One region of the Pseudoalteromonas sp. c7(2019) genome, then DNA from elsewhere that is predicted to be linked to it. Evidence: predicted binding sites of a transcription regulator. Region 1 holds the regulator's gene; the other holds the start of a gene.
What was found. Region 1 encodes MetJ, which represses methionine synthesis genes. Its sites were predicted from a motif close to TAGACGTCTAGACGTCTA; they were not measured.
Positions count from the first base shown of each region.

Region 1 (10,835 bases):
GAATTATTTCTAAGCAGAATGCATTTTTAATTGCCGATGCTATGAATAGTGCAATCTGGGGGGGGGGTAGCTGGGCTCATAAAACAGGTTGGAGTGGAACCGGTTGGCGAGCACAAGCACTAGACCGTCGCGATATTTCGGGTAAAACAGGCACAACTAATGACTCAGTAGATACCTGGTTTAGCGGTTTTAATAGTAATGTGATGACCTCAGTTTGGGTTGGCTTTGATAATCCGGGCAACGCTCTTGGTCGCTCTACATATAACAACAACCTAGATAGCAGCCAAATATCAGGTGCTGAATCGGGCGCTAAAACCGCGCAGCCAGCGTGGGTTGAATTTATGAAAGCGGCACTTGAAGGCAAGCCTGAAGCCCCAATTGAGCCGCCTGAGGGACTCGTTTCTATTCGTATTGATTTAGCTACAGGCTTACTTAGCCATAAAAATGACTACACAAGTCGATTTGAATATTTTGAAAAAGGCACCGCACCTACAAAGTATGTGCTATCTCAGCCTAACGATATATTTGAAGAAGACACTAAAACAGAAGAAGAGCTATTTTAGTAATATGTATGTAATACAAAAACGGCAGCTTATTTAAGCTGCCGTTTTTGTTTAAACCAAATGTTTATTTTAAGTTTTGAACAAGCCAATATAAATCAGAGTGCACACCCGCAGCGGTCACTTCCCTACCCGCTCCTGGCCCCTGAATCACTAATGCGTTATCGCTATACCATTTGCTATTAATTACAAAAATATTATCGCCTGGTGTAAGGTTTGCTAACGCATCGCCATTAGGCACATACGCTATTCCCACTTTAGCAATTACTTCACCTTGTGTGATTTCTAACAAGCCCGTATATCTAAGTACTGAATTTTTAGACTTTGCTGTCACTGCATGCTCTTCGATGAACGCGTCTAGCTGTGCTTTTTTATTTAAAAAGTCATCCCAACTTCCCAGCGCAAGTTCATCTGGCATCAATGCCGATAAGCTAATATCGTCAAGTTCAAGCTCAACACCTAGCTCTCGAGCTAAAATAAGTAGCTTACGCTGCATATCTCGCCCAGATAAATCTTCGCGAGGGTCTGGCTCTGTGAATCCCATTTTCTGAGCTTCCAGTAGCAACTCAGAAAATGGCCTTGTTCCATCATATTTACTACATAACCACGAAAGCGTGCCTGAGAAAACACCTTCTATACGTGTTATTTTATCGCCACTATTTTGCAAATCAGCCAAAGCAAAGTTAATAGGTAAGCCAGCGCCTACACTGGTGTTATATCGCCAATGTAAATTACGTTCTGTAATATTACTACGAAGTGCTTTATACCAAGTAGTCGGTGCTGTTCCAGCGTATTTATTAGCACTAATTAAATGACAGTTTCTATCTACAAAGTCTGGATATAACAAGCTAAATTGTTCACTTGCGGTAATATCAATTACAATTTTATGCTCGTAATCGAGCTCATTTATAGCATTCAGTAAATCTGCAGATTGATAGCTATTTGCCTCATGCTGCCATTGAGTTTTCCATTGCTGTGTATTAATACCACTTGCATTAAACAGCATTTTTTTAGAGCGAATTAGACCGACTAATTTAATACTAAAGTCATCCGATAAACGCTCAAATTGTGCCGATAACTGTTTAATGAAAACGTCGCCAACGTTACCAAGCCCCGCAACTATAATTGCGATTTCTTGGCCTTTATTAATTAGCTTATCGTGTAAGTCACTTTGTATATCACTATCTATAAATTGATCGGTAAGCAATAAAGCATAGCCAGTATCTTGATGGGCAAAACGAGGTTTTATGCTGTGGAGTTTTAATAAATCTAATGCTTGTAAGCTTAATGTATTAACGTCTTGCTCAGGCGCTACAATTGCACAACCGTTTAAATTTGACTCGCTAATATTTGCCCTACCCGCAAAATAATTAATAACCAGATAAGTTTGTGCTGCAGGTACTACTAAATACACTTCACCATTATGGTTAAAGTGATGAAGGCTATGCTGAATAAGCTGACTAACACTTGCAACCTCACCTTCACTTAATCCTTCAACCATTAATAGGTCAACATTTTGCAACGTGGTTATAAAGCGCTTTTTCTTCGCTGAACCTTCTTTGACTATATCTGTTGGACTTGCTTGTACGTCAAAACTACTGCGAACAGCTAGCTTAATATCTGTGTTTTTAAGTGGCGATAGTGTTTTTGCATGTAATACAGGGTTACCCAAACGAGCTAATAAATTAGCTTGCCCACGGCAAATTTTGCCGTATTTAATCGCTTTTTTTACCTTTCGAGGATCAGTGCTATACACTCCCTGTGTATCAGTCCAAATACATACTTGCTTAGCATTGCAATAATTTGCAAGTAGTGTTGCACTGTAGTCACTGCCATTTCGGCCAAGCGTTACAGTATCGCCTTTGATATCTGCTGCAATAAACCCAGTAACAACATTTATCTTATTAGGCAAAATTAACTGCCCACATTGCTGCGCATTTTGCGCATGCATTAATTCGCCATCATTTAAGGTAAAAAGAGTACGTGCATCTTGAGCGCATGCCTCAATATTTAGCTGCTGTAAATAAGTAGCGAGTAAACGTGCTGACCACAGTTCGCCATGTGCAAGTAATGCAGCCTCTTTTAGCTGCTCAGCTTGAGTAAGTTCTGCAATATAGCTAAGTTCGATACTTAGTGTTTTAAGTGCGCTGCGCTTTAAATCAGCTTGTAATAACTGCTCTATTAAATCACTTTGATGGTTATTTAACTGCAGTAAAATATCAGCTACTGCTTGAGTATCTTGTTTTTGATAGCTTTGCCAAAGTAATACTAGCGTATCGGTTGTCTTACCCGCAGCCGATACCACCACACAGTCGCCCGTCTGAGTATGCCCAATAATTATTTTAGCTACGCTTTGATAGCGCTCACTAGAGCTTAAACTCGAGCCACCAAATTTATGTACACAATTGACCATATTAATCACCAAAGCGCCGGACGGGCTGCACTTAATTTAACGTTACCACCAGGAGTGCCTGCTCCTTTGCCTACACGGCCAACATTTTTATTTTGCCCTGGTTTTACAAGTTCAAACACTCGTTCAAAATCAGCGACTAAATCGTGTATATCTTCAATACCTACCGAAATACGAATAAGCGTATCGCCCACACCCGCCTCTAAACGTGCTGTTGCCTCCATACCTGCGTGCGTCATAGTTGCAGGGTGACAAATTAAGCTCTCTACGCCACCTAGTGACTCAGCTAAACTAAACGTTTTAAGGCTAGTTAAAAATGCTGCAGCGTCATTTATATCGCCTTTAATATCAAAACTAACCATGCCACCAAAACCAAGTTGCTGTGCTTTAGCCAGCTCATGTTGAGGATGTGACTCAAGACCTGGGTAGTAAACTTGGCTTACATATTCAGAGCTTTCAAGGTACTTAGCTATTGCCAGTGCATTTTCTTGATGCTGCCTTAGGCGCACATTTAAAGTACGTAAACCACGAAGCGTTAAATAGCTATCAAAAGGCGCACCCGTAATACCAATGTTATTAGCCCACCAAGCAAGCTCATCGCCTAACTTTTGTGTTGCTGCAATAACAGCGCCGCCTACTACATCTGAGTGTCCGTTAATGTATTTAGTGGTTGAATGCACCACAATATCTACACCAAACTTAATAGGGTTTTGTAAGGCAGGCGACAAAAACGTGTTATCTGCAGCCACCAATGCACCGCATTGCTTAGCCACATCGGTAACCGCTTTAATATCTGTTAAACGAAGTACTGGGTTACTTGGGGTTTCTATCCAAATAAGCTTTGGTTTAATTACTAAAATTTGTTGAAGGCTTTCTTCTTTTGTTAAATCTAATATTTCGAGCTTTAGTAGTCCGCGTTTTTGTAAAGATGTAAATAAACGATAGCTGCCACCATAACAATCATGTGGAATTACTAACGTATCGTCACTATTAAGTAGCTGAGTAGCTAAATGCACGGCAGCCATGCCTGTAGCTGTAATTATGCCACGAGCGCCACCTTCAAGCTTAGCAAGCGTCTCAGCTAAAATATCACGATTAGGATTACCGCTACGACCATAATCATACTCACGCTTAGTATCAAAGTCGGCAAACGAATAAGTAGTCGATAAATAAATTGGCGGTACCACCGCACCATGATGTTTATCAGCATCAACGCCGTTACGTACAGCAATGGTCGCTTTGTTTTTTTCGCTCATATTCGTCACCTGATTAATTTGGATGTTTAGACGTCTAAAAGAGTAAGTTATCCGTTTTGATAAGTCAAAGTATTTTAAAGCTCTAGATGGCTAAAAGTAGAAGGGGCCTCTGCGAATAACACATTTTAGCTCACAAAAGTGTGCTTATCTTTACACCTACAATAGGCTTATTAAGATAGATCGGTATCTATTATTTGACTATCTTTTTTAAATCGATAGAATTTCACGCATATTTACACGCTTTTTATACCGTGTGAGAAATTAATAATCTGAGGCAACGATACATCTTATGGCTAAATGGAATGGTGAGTATATTCACCCATACGCAGAACACGGTAAAAAATCAGAGCAAGTTAAAAAGATCACCGTTTCGATCCCGCTAAATGTATTAAAGGTATTAACTGACGAACGTACACGTCGTCAAATCAATAACCTTCGCCATGCTACAAATAGTGAATTGCTATGTGAGGCATTTTTGCATGCTTTTACTGGCCAACCTTTACCAAATGACGATGACTTACGTAAAGATAACGCCGAAAAAGTGCCAGAAGAAGTTAAAAAAATAATGCAAGAAATGGGTCTAGAAGTACCCGTTTTAAACGAAGAATAAATATTACAAAGACAAAAAAACCTCAGTAATTACTGAGGTTTTTTTATGTCTAAATTTTATTGCATAGCTCTACTGTATAGATTTACTGCATATAGTTTTCAGGTAGCTCAATTTGTGCAACACCTGACTCAATAGCAGCAAGTGCAACAGCTCTTGCTATACGCGGCAGTAAACGTGGATCCATTGGTTTTGGAATAATATACTGCGCACCAAATTCTAGTTTATCTACACCAGCGGCTTTTAAAACTTCTGCAGGTACTGGCTCTTTGGCAATACTTCGAATAGCATCTACTGCAGCAATTTTCATTTCATCGTTAATAGCGCTTGCACGTACATCAAGTGCACCACGGAAAATAAACGGGAAACATAAAACATTATTAACTTGGTTAGGGTAATCAGAGCGTCCTGTTGCCATGATTAAATCGTTGCGTGCGCCGTGCGCAAGTGCAGGATCAATCTCAGGATCTGGATTTGAACATGCAAACACAACTGGTTTTGCAGCCATTAGCTTTAAATCTTCAGCCGCTAATAAGTTAGGGCCAGAAACACCCACAAATACATCCGCATCTGCAATTACATCTTGCAATGTACGCTTATCGGTATTGTTAGCAAAAAGCTGTTTATATTCATTTAAGTCATCGCGGCGGGTATGAATAACACCTTTGCGGTCAAGCATATAAATGTGTTCACGCAGTGCACCACACTTAATTAACAGCTCCATACACGCAACAGCGGCAGCGCCTGCACCTAAACATACAATAATTGCATCTTCAATTGACTTACCTTGTACTTCTAGCGCATTTAACATACCAGCAGCCGTTACAATGGCAGTACCGTGTTGATCATCATGAAAAACAGGAATACTACAACGCTCTATTAATGCTTTTTCTATTTCAAAACACTCTGGTGCTTTAATATCTTCAAGGTTAATACCACCGAATGTGTCGGCAATATTGGCAACCGTATTAATAAAGTCTTCTGTTGTTTTGTGCTTAACTTCAATATCGATAGAATCAAGCCCTGCAAAACGTTTAAACAATAACGCTTTACCTTCCATTACGGGCTTAGACGCTAAAGGACCTAAATTACCAAGGCCTAGAATTGCAGTACCATTAGTAATAACCGCAACCATGTTACCTTTACCAGTATATTTATAAGCATTTGCAGGATCTGCAGCTATTTCACGTACAGGTTCGGCAACACCTGGGCTATACGCAAGTGCAAGATCATGAGCCGTTTCAGCTGGTTTTGTAAGCTCAATGCTAATTTTACCTGGTACGGGATGTGAGTGGTAATGTAGTGCTTGTTCACGAAAGTCAGACATAACGCGATTGTATCCTGCAATTTAAGTTAAAGTGAGAGATGGAGTCTTGGGGTACGATACCCTTATTATTTTTAAATTCCAAGCAATATCAGGTCTATCCTGTTATATGCTATATCCTATAATTTTAAGAGGTTTTTCAGTAACTTTGCAGGATTATATCAACATTTAATAAATAAAAATTCACCTAAAAAGTAAGTTTTAAGGTGCTTTTATGCCTATCAAAATCTTATAAAATGTATACTTAAAGTATCAGCATAAACTTAGAATAACAGCCTACTACCCTACTTTAAAAACAGATAAGCCCACGTTAGCTACTTTTATCAACCTAGTTAAAAATTGTACTATTTAAAATATAGAGAATATCTATCGATTTGTCTGTAAAGGATTATGCATACTCAGAATAAGAATAGGAAATAGTTATGCAAAAGGAGGGGATCGTTAAAATCAACGAAATAATACCAATCTGCTTATATATGGGGTCTATTTAACGTTAAGAAAATTACGCTAGAACTAGGCTAAAATTTTTGTATCTAGTTGTTCTAAATAAAAATTTTTTAACGACGTTATAGTGCAATTTAATTCGTTAAATTGCTCAAAGATTTATGCAGGTTGGTATAAGATAATAAATAACAAATTTTAGGCACAAAAAAAGCACCCTAAGGTGCTTTTTTTAACTAAACAGCAATAATTACTTCTTGCTGGCAAGTGCACCGAAGCGCTTGTTGAAGCGATCAACACGTCCGCCAGTGTCTAAAACTTTTTGCTTACCAGTGTAAAACGGGTGACACGCAGAACATACGTCTAAGTGAATGTCTTTACAAAGAGTTGAGCTAGTTTCGAATTTATTTCCACATGAACATGTTGCAGAAATTACTTCGTACTTAGGGTGAATACCTTCTTTCATAGGAACCTCTAGTTAAGGCCGCATCGCTCTCCAAACCCGGAGTTTGGCACCATACGTCGTTAAAACAAATTTGTTGGTGGCGGATTTTATCCAACAACCTCCCCCCACACAAGTATTTATTTATATTTTTGCCAAAAAAGTGAACAATCTCTGTCTCAAGCGCTATTGCTAGTAGGTTTTTAGCGTTATTTTTAGTACATTACAGCATTAATTTTACGGGTTGAGTTGTTATGAGTTTTGTTGAAGTTGCTATTAAAGTCCCGCTTCCACGCACCTTTGATTATAAAATAGAAGAACAGCTCAGTGGCTTATCAACTCCTTTACTACCTGGCATGCGGGTTTTGGTACCTTTTGGTAATCAAAAAAAAGTAGCGGTTGTTTTGGGTATTAAAAGCAGTACCGACGTCCCTTTAAATAAAATTAAAAATATTATAGAGGTAATAGACGACGCCCCTATTTTAAGTGCCCAGCATTTAGAACTCCTTAGCTTTACTGCCCGCTATTATTGCTACCCATTAGGCGAAACTATTCATATAGCGCTACCTGGTGCACTTCGCCAAGGTGAATCGCCTGATAAAACCAGTATTAATATGGTTGCCCTGACAGAAAAAGGTGCAAAAGTACCGTCGTTAAAAGCTAAAACACAGCTCAACCTATTAAAGCAGTTATCGCAATCAGGTAAGTCATCATTAACTGAGTTAAAAGCACTGGGCTTTAGTAAAAAAACAATAGATAGCTTAATAGATAAAGAACTCATAACACAAACTATTGAGCACGATAACCAATGGCAAAGTGTTGCTCCAACCGTCGGTAGTAAACCAGTACTAAATAAAGAACAAGCGGTTGCTTGCACAGCTATAAATCAAAGTACTGGCTTTAGCAGCTTCTTATTAGAAGGCGTAACGGGCAGCGGTAAAACCGAAGTGTATTTACAGTGCCTAGAAGAAGTACTCAAACGTGGCGAGCAAGCCCTCGTACTCGTGCCCGAAATCGGCCTAACACCACAAACCGTAAACCGTTTTCGCCGCCGCTTTCCTGATACACCCATTATGCTTTGGCACTCAGCACTTACCGACAACGAACGTTTACAAACATGGCGTTTTTGCGAAAAAGGCAGTTGCGCGATAGTTATTGGCACGCGTTCGAGTATTTTTCTACCATTTTTAAAACTCGGTATGATTGTTGTTGATGAAGAACACGACTCGTCATTTAAACAACAAGATACCCTTCGTTACCATGCTCGTGATTTAGCCGCTTACAGAGCTTTTCAGCATAAAATTCCGCTTATATTAGGCAGCGCCACACCCGCGCTTGAAACACTTCACAAAGCAATTAATAACAAATACCAGCTATTAAGTTTAACGGAGCGTGCGCAAACAGCGACTGACAATCAGTTTAAGTTACTCGATATGAAAGGTCAGCCCGACCAAGCAGGTATTGCACATGCAAGCCTTGCTACTATGCGTCAGCACTTAAATCGCGGTAAACAGGTTATGGTATTTTTAAATCGCCGAGGTTTCTCACCAACCCTTATTTGCCATGAGTGCGGTTGGTTGAGCGAGTGTAAACGATGCAGTACCAGCGCTACATTTCATAAAGCGATTGGGCAAATGATCTGTCATCACTGTGGCGACCAGTACCCTGTCCCTCACCAATGCCCTGACTGTGGAAGTACGCAAATATTTCCTAACGGTAAAGGCACAGAGCAAATTGAAGAGTTTTTATCGACCGAGTTCCCTGATACACCCGTTACTCGTATAGACCGCGATTCAACTCGCCGAAAAGGTAGCCTTGAAAAAGCACTTGATGAAATAAACCTAGGGGGCGCACGCATTTTAGTGGGCACACAAATGCTTGCCAAAGGCCATCACTTTGCAGATGTGAGCCTTGTTATAATTTTAGATGTAGATAGCGGCTTATACTCATGCGACTTCAGAGCGACAGAGCATTTAGCGCAATTAGTCACCCAAGTAGCGGGGCGTGCTGGACGTTCAGGAGAACCTGGTCAAGTGTTATTACAAACACACTTTCCAGAACACCCTCTTTTGCAAGACTTAGTTAATAATGGTTACCAAGACTTTGCCCGCTTTGCTCTTAGTGAGCGCGATGATGCTGACTTACCGCCCATTACAAATATGGCCATTGTGCGTGCACAAGGACATAGTATTAAACTAGTCGTCGATTTTTTGACGGATTTGGTTCCTGTGAATGGGGTATCTGGTATACAATTGCTCGGTCCGATCCCTGCCCCACTTGAAAGAGTCGCAGGCATGTATCGTTTTCAATTGCATATTCAAGCGCAAGATCGTCGCATATTACATCAGTACCTTGCGCAAATGGTTGATTATTTAAGTACCAGTAAACTTGCACAAAAAGTACGCTGGAGCTTAGACGTAGACCCTATAGACATGATTTAGGTTAAGGCCAAAATAACACCATGGCACAGCACGATTATATTAATAAAAAGCCTGCAGGCAGAAACAGTAAAAAAAACGCACCCGCTAAAAAACCATTTCCTATTCTTTTAGCCGTTATAGCCATCTTACTTGTAGGTGGTTTTGCCTACACACTATGGTTTATAAAAAGTAATGCCGATCCAAAACTTGTCGAAAAACAAGCTAACCCAACTGCACCCGCAAAAGTAGAAGTTGTTATTCCACGTACACCGGAATTTATTAAAGAAATTAGAAACCACGAGATTCAAGTTGAAGTAAAAGAACTTGAGCAAAAAGGTCCTTATGTTATGCAATGCGGTTCGTTCAGAACTCATGCACAAGCTGAATCATTAAAAGCTAAAATCGCATTTGCAGGGCTCATTTCTGAGATAAAACAGGCTGAAGGCAGCAATGGTACTTGGTATAAAGTACGTTTAGGCCCTTACAAAACCAAACGCCAAGCCGAAAGCGATAAAAACAAACTTAAACGTGTAAAAATAGTCGGCTGCGGAATTTGGGGCTGGACTTGAAAATAAACCATTCACCCATATAACCTCATCATAATCGTTTTTTACGAGTTGCCTCTGTAGCTCGATGATGAGGAATAACATGACTACTATCGTAAGTGTTCGCCGCGGCGACAAAGTTGTAATTGGCGGCGATGGCCAAGTTTCACTTGGTAACACCGTAATGAAGGGCAACGCCCGCAAAGTTCGACGTCTTTATAATGGCAAAGTAATCGCTGGTTTTGCCGGCGGTACTGCTGATGCCTTCACTCTTTTCGAACGTTTTGAAAGCAAATTAGAAATGCACCAAGGTAACCTAACTAAAGCCGCAGTAGAAATGGCTAAAGATTGGCGAAGCGACCGTGCACTTCGAAAACTCGAAGCGCTGCTCGCTGTAGCAGACGAAACAGCCTCTTTAATTATTACCGGTAATGGCGATGTGGTTCAGCCAGAAAACGATTTAATTGCAATTGGTAGTGGTGGTAACTTTGCGCAATCAGCGGCAACCGCCCTTTTAGAAAATACAGATTTAAGCGCTCGTGAAATAGTAGAGAAAAGCTTAACTATTGCAGGCAACATCTGCGTATTTACTAATAACTTCCAAACAATCGAAGAATTATAATAGGAACTATCATGTCTGATATGACCCCAAGAGAAATTGTTCACGAGCTAGATCAGCACATTATAGGTCAGGCTAAAGCTAAAAAAGCGGTCGCTATTGCGCTTCGTAATCGCTGGCGCCGTATGCAATTAAATGAAGATTTACGCAGTGAAGTAACACCAAAAAATATATTAATGATTGGTCCAACAGGTGTAGGTAAAACAGAAAT
Region 1 is NZ_WTKS01000008.1:68,337-79,171, reverse strand. It holds gene GQR38_RS10645 (PBP1A family penicillin-binding protein) at 1-563, shown strand, start outside; gene metL (bifunctional aspartate kinase/homoserine dehydrogenase II) at 628-2,973, opposite strand; gene metB (cystathionine gamma-synthase) at 2,979-4,226, opposite strand; gene metJ (met regulon transcriptional regulator MetJ) at 4,516-4,836, shown strand; gene GQR38_RS10625 (malic enzyme-like NAD(P)-binding protein) at 4,919-6,160, opposite strand; gene rpmE (50S ribosomal protein L31) at 6,849-7,064, opposite strand; gene priA (primosomal protein N') at 7,295-9,481, shown strand; gene GQR38_RS10610 (SPOR domain-containing protein) at 9,502-10,029, shown strand; gene hslV (ATP-dependent protease subunit HslV) at 10,109-10,627, shown strand; gene hslU (HslU--HslV peptidase ATPase subunit) at 10,639-10,835, shown strand, end outside.

Region 2 (10,835 bases), on a different contig from region 1:
CCAGTGATAACTTATCTTCGATATCGTAATATTCAACGTTCATACCGATATTTTCAGCCATAATACCTAGCTGAGTACCAATGTGACCGTAGCCAATAATACCTAATGTTTTACCACGTGCTTCAAACGAACCATTTGCTGTTTTTAACCAGCCACCACGATGAGCCGCTGCATTACGCTCTGGAATACCGCGTAATAAAAGTAGGATTTCACCAAGTACAAGTTCAGCAACTGAACGAGTATTAGAAAATGGTGCGTTAAATACAGCAATACCGCGTTCGCGTGCTGCATCTAAATCAACTTGGTTTGTACCAATACAAAAACACCCAACAGCAACTAGCTTGTCAGCTGAGTCTAATACGGCTTGGCTAATATGAGTACGAGAACGAAGTCCTACAAAGTGAACATCTTTAATGCGCTCTTTTAATTCGTCCTCAGGTAAGGATGTTTTAACGTAGTCGATATTGCTGTAACCGTTACGTTTTAGCGTTTCAACAGCGCTTTGGTGAACACCTTCAAGCAAGAGAATTTTAATTTTGTCTTTTGCTAACGATACCTTACTCATAACCTCATCCTATTTAATTTGTGGCCCATTTTTAGTACCGATAATCACTTTATCAGCACCACGCATTGCAAATAGGCCGTTGGTAACTACGCCAACAATTGAATTTATTTGTGCTTCAAGTTGTTTAGCATTGGTAATTTTTAAGTTGAATACATCTAATATAACGTTACCGTTATCGGTAACTACGCCTTGGCGATAAACGGGGTCACCACCAAGCTTTAATAATTCTCGTGCAACGTAGCTGCGAGCCATTGGAATAACTTCTACTGGAAGCGGGAAGTCGCCTAATGTTTTTACTAATTTGGTGTCATCTACAATGCACACAAATTGTTTAGCTACAGCGGCTACTATTTTTTCGCGAGTAAGGGCTGCGCCGCCACCTTTAATCATTTCGTTTTGATCGTTTATTTCGTCAGCGCCGTCAACGTATACATCTAAAGCAGCAACGTTATTAAGCTCAAATACTTCAATACCTAACGCTTGTAAGCGCGCGGTTGAGGCTTCTGAGCTTGATACAGCGCCTACAATAGTGTCCTTTACTGAACCAAGGGCATCAATAAAGTGATTAACAGTAGAGCCTGTACCCACACCTACAATAGTGTTTTCTTTTACAAACTCGAGTGCTGCCCAAGCAGCTGCTTTTTTTAATTCGTCTTGTGTCATTGCTTTGTGCTCATGTATGTCAGAAATATGCGGTTAGTAATCAAATTTAATTGTTACCAACAGTATGTTTTATCTGGGGTGATAATGGTTTTAAGTGGTACATCCCACGACTCGATTGGTAGAGCCTCAACTTTTTGGCATTCATGTGCAAGGCCAATTAGTTGTGGTTTTTGCCAATTTTGTTCGTGTAAACGTGCCAATGTCCGGTCGTAAAACCCACCTCCCATTCCTAGGCGATTACCTTGTTTATCAAATGCAACTAATGGCATAAGGAGGTAATCAAGCACTGGTAATGGGCATATTTGAGAGCAGTTCAGCTTAGGCTCCAAGATACCATAGCGATTTGCTCTCATGGGTGAGTTTTTCTCATAGCGCTGAAATAGTAAATTAGCGCCATTGAATGGGTGTATTATAGGTAGGTAAACGGTATGGTTTAAACTCCATAATTCTTTAATTAACAATGAAGTGTCTAGTTCCCCATCGTTACTCAAGTAAATGGCAATATGCTTTGAATTCGTTGTTTTTTCGCTTTTTAAATGTTGAATAAAATTCATTTTTAGCGATTGCGCAGCAATTATTTGCTGATTATTTGACAAGTTTTTACGGGTGTTACGAATTTTCGCTCTTATTTTTGCGCGTTTATTGCTCATTAAATTAATTAACCATTCTTAAAAAGAGAATAAATCGGGAAAAATTAAAAAAACAGCCAGTACGACTAGCAAAATGGTGGCAGTTGCAATCAATGAATATAAAAGTAAGTTACTGCGTTTTTTAGGAGGCGCTAAATCATCATCTAGCATTAGATCGTCACCTTGCCATTCGTCAATACTTTCGTCTGGTGCTTTTAATTGAGCTTCAGGAAGGCGTTGCTCTAACTCGTCTAGCTTTTCTTCAAGGCGAATTAAGCTGCTAGTGATGTAATCGAGTGCATCAAAAATACGTTCGTCACGTTGGTTGTTATTTGCAGCTGCGGGGGAGCTATTTTGAATTGCATTTGAAACAGCTTGCAGCTTACTTTTAATACCTAAGCTTGCTAGTAACTTAGCCTGTTTTAACGCTTTGTCTTTATCGCTTGGTGCAAACAGTGGCTTACCTTTAAAAAAAAGAGCTACTTTTTCATCTGACGTTTTTAATTTTGCAGCTAAATTTGTACATGCTGTTTTTATGTCAACGTTATCGGCAAGTCCTGCAAATATAACGCGAAAGTTATCGGCCATTTAACTGTCCCTAAAGCTTTTATAATGAAATGAGTATATACCTAAAGTACAAAAGAATTCGAGGTCGATTTAATAGTTATTTTGTAGACGCGCTACAAACAATATAGCGAATAAGTTTTAGATGCAAAAACGGCCCTTAAAAGGGCCGTTTTTAATTTACTACAACAATTTTGGCTTAAAGGCCAGCAGCTGCGCGAAGTGCGTCTGCTTTATCTGTACGTTCCCAAGGGAATTCGTCACGACCAAAGTGGCCGTAAGCCGCTGTAGGAAGGTAGATAGGGCGCTCTAAATCAAGCATTTGAATTAAGCCGTAAGGACGTAAGTCAAAGTGTTCACGAATAAGCTCGATTAAACGGCTTTCTTCTAGCTTGCTTGTACCAAACGTTTCAACGCTAATAGAAGTAGGCTCTGCAACACCAATTGCGTAAGAAACTTGTAGCTCACACTTGTCAGCAAGACCAGCAGCAACAATGTTTTTAGCAACGTAACGTGCAGCGTATGCTGCTGAACGGTCAACTTTTGATGGATCTTTACCAGAGAAAGCACCACCACCGTGACGAGCCATACCACCGTATGTATCTACAATAATTTTACGACCAGTTAAACCACAGTCACCCATTGGTCCGCCAATTACAAAGCGACCTGTTGGGTTAATGAAAAACTTAGTTGCACTTGTAATAAGTTCTGCAGGAAGTACCGGCTTGATGATTGTTTCCATCACAGCTTCTACTAAATCTTTTTGCGAAATGTCTTCGCTGTGCTGAGTAGAAAGTACAACAGCATCAATACCTACTGGCTTACCGTTTTCGTATGCAAAAGTAACTTGAGATTTTGCATCTGGACGTAACCAGTTAAGCTCGCCGCTTTTGCGTACTTGCGCTTGGCGCTGTACTAAACGGTGTGAGTAAGTAATTGGAGCAGGCATTAGTACTTCTGTTTCGTTACATGCGTAACCAAACATTAAGCCTTGGTCGCCAGCGCCTTGCTCTTCTGGGCTAGTACGGTCAACACCTTGGTTAATGTCTGGAGACTGTTTACCGATAGTGTTTAAAATTGCACATGAATCGGCATCAAAGCCCATGTCTGAATTTGTGTAGCCAATGTCACGAATTGTTTTACGTGTAATTTCTTCGATATCAACCCATGCGCTAGTAGTGATTTCACCACCAACCATAACCATACCGGTTTTTACGTAAGTTTCGCATGCAACACGGGCATGAGAGTCTTGCTCTAGGATAGCATCAAGTACCGCATCAGAGATTTGATCGGCGATTTTATCCGGATGACCTTCAGAAACTGATTCAGAAGTAAATAAATGTTTTGCCATTGTAATTCTGCTCACAAATATTGCGCTTCACAAACGTCGGTATTAGCGCTAAAAAATTAAGGGGCGTATTTTATCGAAAACAAAACACCTTGCATAGTGTTTTTACGCCTAGACGTCTAAATAAAATTACTAATAACTTTTTGGTCTTAAAAAATATTCATAATGCCTCACTTTTATAGGGTTTTTAATTGCACACAGCCCCCACAATAAGTAAGAATGGTCGGTATAAACGAACCCAAGTTACTTGGGTGCATAAACAAACACATAAATACCCGCGCAAATACACATAAAGGTAGGAGAATTCATGCCATCTCGCAAAGAACTTGCAAATGCTATTCGCGTCTTGTCAATGGACGCAGTACAAAAGGCCAAATCTGGTCACCCTGGAGCCCCTATGGGCATGGCTGATATCGCAGAAGTATTATGGCGCGATTATCTAAAACATAACCCAACGAATCCAGAGTGGGCTGACCGTGACAGATTTATTCTTTCAAACGGCCACGGTTCAATGCTTATCTATTCTCTATTGCACCTAAGTGGTTACGACTTACCACTGGACGAAATTAAAAACTTCCGTCAAATGCATTCTAAAACACCAGGTCACCCTGAATATGGCTATGCACCAGGAATCGAAACTACTACGGGTCCATTAGGTCAAGGGATCACAAATGCCGTAGGTATGGCAATTGCTGAAAAAGCGCTAGCTGCACAGTTTAACCGTGAAGGTCACGATATTGTTGATCACTTTACCTATGCATTTATGGGCGATGGCTGCCTTATGGAAGGTATTTCTCATGAAGCAGGTTCACTTGCAGGCACATTAGGTCTGGGTAAACTTGTTGCATTTTGGGATGACAACGGCATCTCAATCGATGGCGAAGTAGAAGGTTGGTTTACAGATGACACGCCAGCTCGCTTTAAAGCATACGGTTGGCATGTAATTAGTGGTGTTGATGGCCACGACAGCGATGCTGTAAGTGCTGCAATAGCAGAAGCAAAAAGCGTTACCGATAAACCTTCACTAATTTGTTGTAAAACAATTATTGGTTACGGCTCACCTAATAAATCAGGTAGCCATGATTGTCACGGTGCTCCACTAGGTGATGACGAAATTAAAGCATCTCGCGAATTTTTAGGTTGGACTGGCGATGCTTTCGAAATTCCTGATGATATTTACGCACAGTGGGATGGCAAAGAAAAAGGCAAGCAGCTTGAATCAAGCTGGGACGAAAAATTTGCAGCATACGCAAAAGCATACCCAGAGCTTGCAACTGAATACAAACGTCGTATTAATAACGAACTGCCTGGCGATTGGGCTGCAAAATCACAAGCGTACATTGAGCAATTACAAGCAAACCCTGCAAACCCAGCGTCTCGTAAAGCATCACAAAATGCATTAAATGCGTTTGGTCCGTTATTACCAGAATTTATGGGTGGCTCAGCCGATTTAGCTGGCTCAAACTTAACTATTTGGGATGGCTCTAAAGGTTTAACACGCGATGATGCAAGCGGTAACTACATTTATTACGGTGTACGTGAGTTTGGTATGTCGGCAATTATGAATGGTATTGCCCTTCATAAAGGCTTTATTCCTTACGGTGCTACGTTCTTAATGTTTGTTGAATATGCAAAAAATGCTGTGCGTATGGCTGCATTAATGAAGCAACCAAGCATTTTTGTATACACGCACGATTCAATTGGTTTAGGTGAAGATGGTCCAACTCACCAACCAGTAGAGCAAATTGCAAGCATGCGTTTAACGCCTAACTTATACAACTGGCGTCCATGTGACCAAGTTGAGTCGGCAATTGCATGGCAACAAGCTATTGAGCGTAAAGACGGCCCTACATCGCTTATCTTTACTCGCCAAGGTCTTGAGCAACAAGCACGTGACGCACAGCAATTAAGTGACGTTAAAAAGGGTGGTTACATCCTTAGCTGTGACGGCAATCCAGAGATTATCTTTATTGCGACGGGCTCTGAAGTGCAACTAGCACAAGATTCAGCAAGCGAACTACGCAGCCAAGGTAAAAAGGTACGTGTTGTATCTATGCCATGTACTGATGCCTTTGAAGATCAAAGCGCAGCATACAAAGAAAGCGTATTACCGGCATCTGTTTCACGCCGCGTAGCAGTAGAAGCAGGTATTGCTGACTACTGGTACAAGTACGTAGGCCTAAACGGCGCAGTAGTAGGTATGACTACCTTTGGTGAGTCAGCACCTGCAGGCGAGCTGTTTGAGCACTTTGGTTTTACAGTGGCAAACATTGTAAGCAAAGCAAACGAGCTTTTTTAATCGCTTTGATTAAATAAAGTAAGTAATTGAAAAACCCGCACATGTTGCGGGTTTTTTTATGCCCTTACATGAAGCAACTTCACCTTGATCAATGCAGCTTTCCTTGCAAGAAAGTAAGCTATCAGGCAAGGTAGTGCGATAAAATTTATAAATAAAAATCTTAAATTAATAGCAGGAGCTAAAAATGCCAAAGTTCGATAACGTGAGTGTAGTAAAAAAAGCCAATGTATATTTTGACGGAAAAGTGTCGAGCCGTACCGTTATTTTAGGTGATGGCGAAGCGAAAACGTTAGGCTTTATGCAACCAGGTGAGTTTGTTTTTGATACAAACCAAAAAGAGTGCATGGAGCTTTTAGCTGGCCAATGGGATATTTTATTACCAGGCGCAAGTGAGTGGAAAACATTTAACGCGGGTGAATCGTTTAATGTTGATGCAAATGTAAGCTTTAAAGTAAAAGTATCTGATTTTGCTGACTACTGTTGTTCGTACACAGATTAATCAGTACAGCTAGACGTCTGAAAGCCCATGCACTATGGGCTTTGCATAAACTTTGCGCAACGCATGATTTAAATCACCAAAAACCGCAAATAAACCTCAAATATATCTCTTTTTTCCTTGTGTTAATCTAAATAGCCCCCAATACTATTTATGAGGTAACAAATAAAAGGATACCCTATGAAAATTAATCTTTCTGGTCACCATGTTGAAGTTACTGACTCTATTAGAGAGCACATCAACGAAAAATTTTCAAAAATCGAGAGCCATTTCCCATCGCTTATTGCACTCGAAATTATTTTGTCTAAAGAACATCATAAAATCCAAGCTGAAATTAGCACTAATTATGAAGGCACGCGCATATCGGTAAAAGGGGAAAACGAAGTTATGTACCCTGCCATTGCAAGTGCAGCTAAAAAACTCGATGCAGCACTAAAACATCGAAAAGGGCAGATAAAAGCAAACTTACACGAAAAGCCTGTTAGCACTACACCTGAAATCGCACACGAGATCATCCAAGAGATGGATCTTAAATAAAATTTAGTCACAAAGTATTGTAAAAAAGAGCCGTATGGCTCTTTTTTATTGCCTGTAATTTAGGTAAGTTATGCGTTCTTGCAGTTTATTAATTATAAAAATTGATAAAAAGAACACACAACACACATATTTTGAGAAATTAATGCACACAACAAAAGCAGTATGGAAGTCTCGACTAGGTGCGCTTGGGCCTGGAATACTCATGGCAACAGCCGCTATTGGCGGATCTCACCTAGTTGCCTCTACGCAAGCTGGGGCAATATTTGGCTGGCAATTATTTTGGCTTATCCTCGTTGTTAATGTTTTAAAGTACCCGTTTTTTCGCTTTGGTATGGAATACACACTCGCCACTAAAAATAGCCTAGTGGAGGGCTATAAAAGCAAAGGCCCGTTTTACTTCTACAGTTTTATTGGCTTAAACATTGTTGCCGCTGTTGTTAATACCGCCGGCGTATTACTGCTTACCGCAAGCTTACTGCATTACGCCTTACCCATGGTTATTGAAGTAACCTTGCTTTGTTGGATGCTGCTGGGTGTATGTTTAGTTATATTGCTACTTGGACACTTTAAAGCGCTAGATAACGTTGCCAAAGGCATTATGGGGCTGCTTACGCTCGCTACTTTGATTGCCCTTGCCATTGCATTTAGTAACGGCCCAATGGCACCTGCTGATTATGTGGGACCTTCACCGTATGAACTTGCCATGCTTAGCTTTATGGTGGCTTTAATGGGCTGGATGCCAGCCCCTATCGAAATATCTGCATTAAGTTCTTTATGGCTAAAAGAAAAACAAGCGCAACAAACAGTTTCTAAAAGCCAAGGCTTGTTCGATTTTAACGTAGGTTACTGGCTTACAGCTGGCTTAGCCTTGGTATTTTTTAGCTTAGGTGTATTAGTGCAGTACGGGCAAACCAGTAGTATAGAACTCGGCGGTGTCGCGTTTGCCAAGCAGCTTATTGATATGTACGCATTAACAATAGGCGAGTGGGCAAGGCCGCTTGTATCAGCAATCGCCTTTTTATGTATGTTTGGCACTACACTCACCGTGCTAGATGGCTACGCCCGTACGCTTAACGAATCTCATAAACTACTTGGCTTTAAGCAATCAAAACACAGCCTAAATATTTGGTTAATACTACAAGCACTTGCTGGCATGGCCGTTATTTTATTTTTTAAATCAGCCCTTGGCCCCATGCTTACGTTTGCTATGACACTTTCATTTGTTACAACGCCTGTATTTGCATGGCTCAACTTTAGCCTTGTGCGATCAGAGCCTGCTATTAAGCATAGCGTGTTACTACGTAGTTTAACGTGGTTAGGTTTAGTGTACTTAGTTGGGTTTGCTGTCGCGTTTGTAGTGTGGAAACTAGCATTCTAAATATAATCACTTACTTTAGGGTTTTAATTAAAGCCCTAAAGCTTAAAATTTAAATGAGGTATAAATGAATATTAGAATAGGTGATCTTTCAAACCCACACGTTATAAAGCTACTACAAGCACACCATAACGATATGCTAAAACACTCACCCGTTGAGAGCGTGCATGCACTTGATGTGAGCAAACTCACTCAGCCCGACATAACTTTTTATAGCTTATGGATTGATAATAATTTAGCGGGTGTTGGCGCTTTAAAAGCGCTCAATGCCACTCATGGCGAAATTAAATCAATGCGCTCATCAAGCAGCTATTTACGCCAAGGCATAGCCGCTAAGTTACTCACGCATATTATTGAGCAAGCGACCTTGCAAGGTTATAAAAAGCTAAGTTTAGAGACCGGCACTGCTGAAGCATTTTTACCCGCACAAAAGCTTTACACTCAGTTTGGTTTTAAAGAATGCGAACCATTTGGTTATTATGAGCTAGATCCGTACAGCTTGTTTATGAGTAAAGGGCTTTGAACAAAAATGAACGAGAAAGTAAGGTTTTATAGTCAGACGACGTATATATTATTTGTATGGCGGCTCAGAGCGTGAAGCTGACAGTTAAAAATTATGATGTATGAAGTCAAGATTTGATACTTTGCTTTTATAAGGGGAAGCCGAGATTGTGTTATGTTACTAGATGTCTATGTAAAGGAAATGTTAAATGCTTAAGCATCTAAAAGTAAAAGTAGGTCGACTTTATATAAATTACTTCTTTTGGCTCGCTCTTTGGCTTTCAATAGCAACTCTTTTATATGGCTCATTTATAATTCTATCAGCAAAGGGAGTGTCTAGTAATATTTTAGCAAACTTTGGAAGCTTTTCTGGTGGAATGGCTACAGTTGTAGCTGCTCTTGTTGCTGTAAGAGAATTTATATTATTTAGGCATAATCAAGGTGTTAAAGAGTTTAGAGAGTTTCTCAGTAAACAGGTACAATCATTGCCTAATTTTGTTCTTGAGATGGCTGATGAGGCTTATTTACTATTTGCTAAGTTGGATCGTAAAGCTAAAGAAGATTTAAAAATACCCGAAATAATTAATGAAATACAAGAGCTTGAGAATGAGTTGAAGCTGCTTGAAGAAGCGGTTTCTATCCGATACCACCAGCTAAGTGCACAGGCTGCTAATATTTTTTCTATGAGTACATACTTAGAAATATTAATAGGCACTAAAACTAAACGTTTGCTTTGTATTTTAGAAGAGTTAGAAGACGCAATTCATAATTACGAGTTGAGAGCTAATTATTATACCAGTGCAGTCTCAAAAATGAGGAGCTCAGAAATAAAGTGTGGTTACGTAGTTAATAATAAAAACGAGTTTATATCGCACTATCCTGGCTTAGATTACAAACGAAAAGGATCACTATTTCATAGGATGCCAAAGCTCCTAGGAGCTAAAAGTAATTCAATAATAGGAGAAGTTTTTAAAATATATGAAGAGTTAGAAAAGTTAAAGATAACTTAAATTTACGACCATAAAAGAAACTTCTATTTCTAAAGAACCACAAGTATGAGAGGTGTTTAGCTTGCATACGATTAACGTGGTAAGTCGGGTTGTTTCTAGTAAATTCTTCATTTTTGTCGGATGGCGTGGCTTCGCTACTTATTCGACCTACGTCAAAAGGTAGGTTGGTTAAGCCGAAGGCGCCACCCAACAGAGTTTCAGATACACGCCTAGAAGGTTAGCTGCAGGAACTGAACTGTCGTTAGTTCGCATCTAACTCAGCTCTTTTATCGCTCCACTGACCCCATCTAAACTAAGCGCATACATGCGATTATTCATTAGCTTTTTTATAAAGCCAATTGATTGATAGTGCAGCCAATGCTCGACGAGTTGTGAGTTTAGCCAATCTAGCCTAATTGTTACTCATTTGAGTAAACAATAATTTCATCAGAATTTGGTAATTTATAAAATCCAACATTTTTTGATTGCTTACCCATGAAATCAATAGCATATTTCATCTCTGCAATTGTTCTTACTGTAGAAAATTTATCTTTAAAACATGCTGAGAATTCGTATGTGAAAGATGTTGACTGATCATAACCTCCCAGCTCTAAAAGGTTATATTCAGTAAAAGGATCTGGCCCTAAAATTTGATGAGAGTTAATAAAAGGCACCCTAGAGTCTTGTGATTTCCAGTCATTCAAGCATTTAGCTTCAACATTGCTTGCTAATAAATAAATGCTTTTATCCTTTTTAGAGTCACTTAGAAAGATAGTAACAAAAACCATATTTATAATAAGTGATGCAAACAAAACTAGTTTTAATATATTCCTATTACTCATTTTAACTCAGCTCTTTTATCGCTCTAC
Region 2 is NZ_WTKS01000021.1:43,953-54,787, reverse strand. It holds gene serA (phosphoglycerate dehydrogenase) at 1-565, opposite strand, end outside; gene rpiA (ribose-5-phosphate isomerase RpiA) at 575-1,228, opposite strand; gene GQR38_RS18425 (5-formyltetrahydrofolate cyclo-ligase) at 1,282-1,878, opposite strand; gene GQR38_RS18420 (hypothetical protein) at 1,897-2,445, opposite strand; gene metK (methionine adenosyltransferase) at 2,621-3,772, opposite strand; gene tkt (transketolase) at 4,077-6,068, shown strand; gene GQR38_RS18405 (pyrimidine/purine nucleoside phosphorylase) at 6,253-6,567, shown strand; gene raiA (ribosome-associated translation inhibitor RaiA) at 6,745-7,101, shown strand; gene GQR38_RS18395 (divalent metal cation transporter) at 7,304-8,479, shown strand; gene GQR38_RS18390 (GNAT family N-acetyltransferase) at 8,544-8,999, shown strand; gene GQR38_RS18385 (hypothetical protein) at 9,187-9,987, shown strand; gene GQR38_RS18380 (hypothetical protein) at 10,386-10,808, opposite strand; gene GQR38_RS18375 (VWA domain-containing protein) at 10,810-10,835, opposite strand, start outside.
Region 2: metK (methionine adenosyltransferase) is a predicted target of MetJ. The motif match lies at 3,874-3,891, and genes of this name have one in related genera.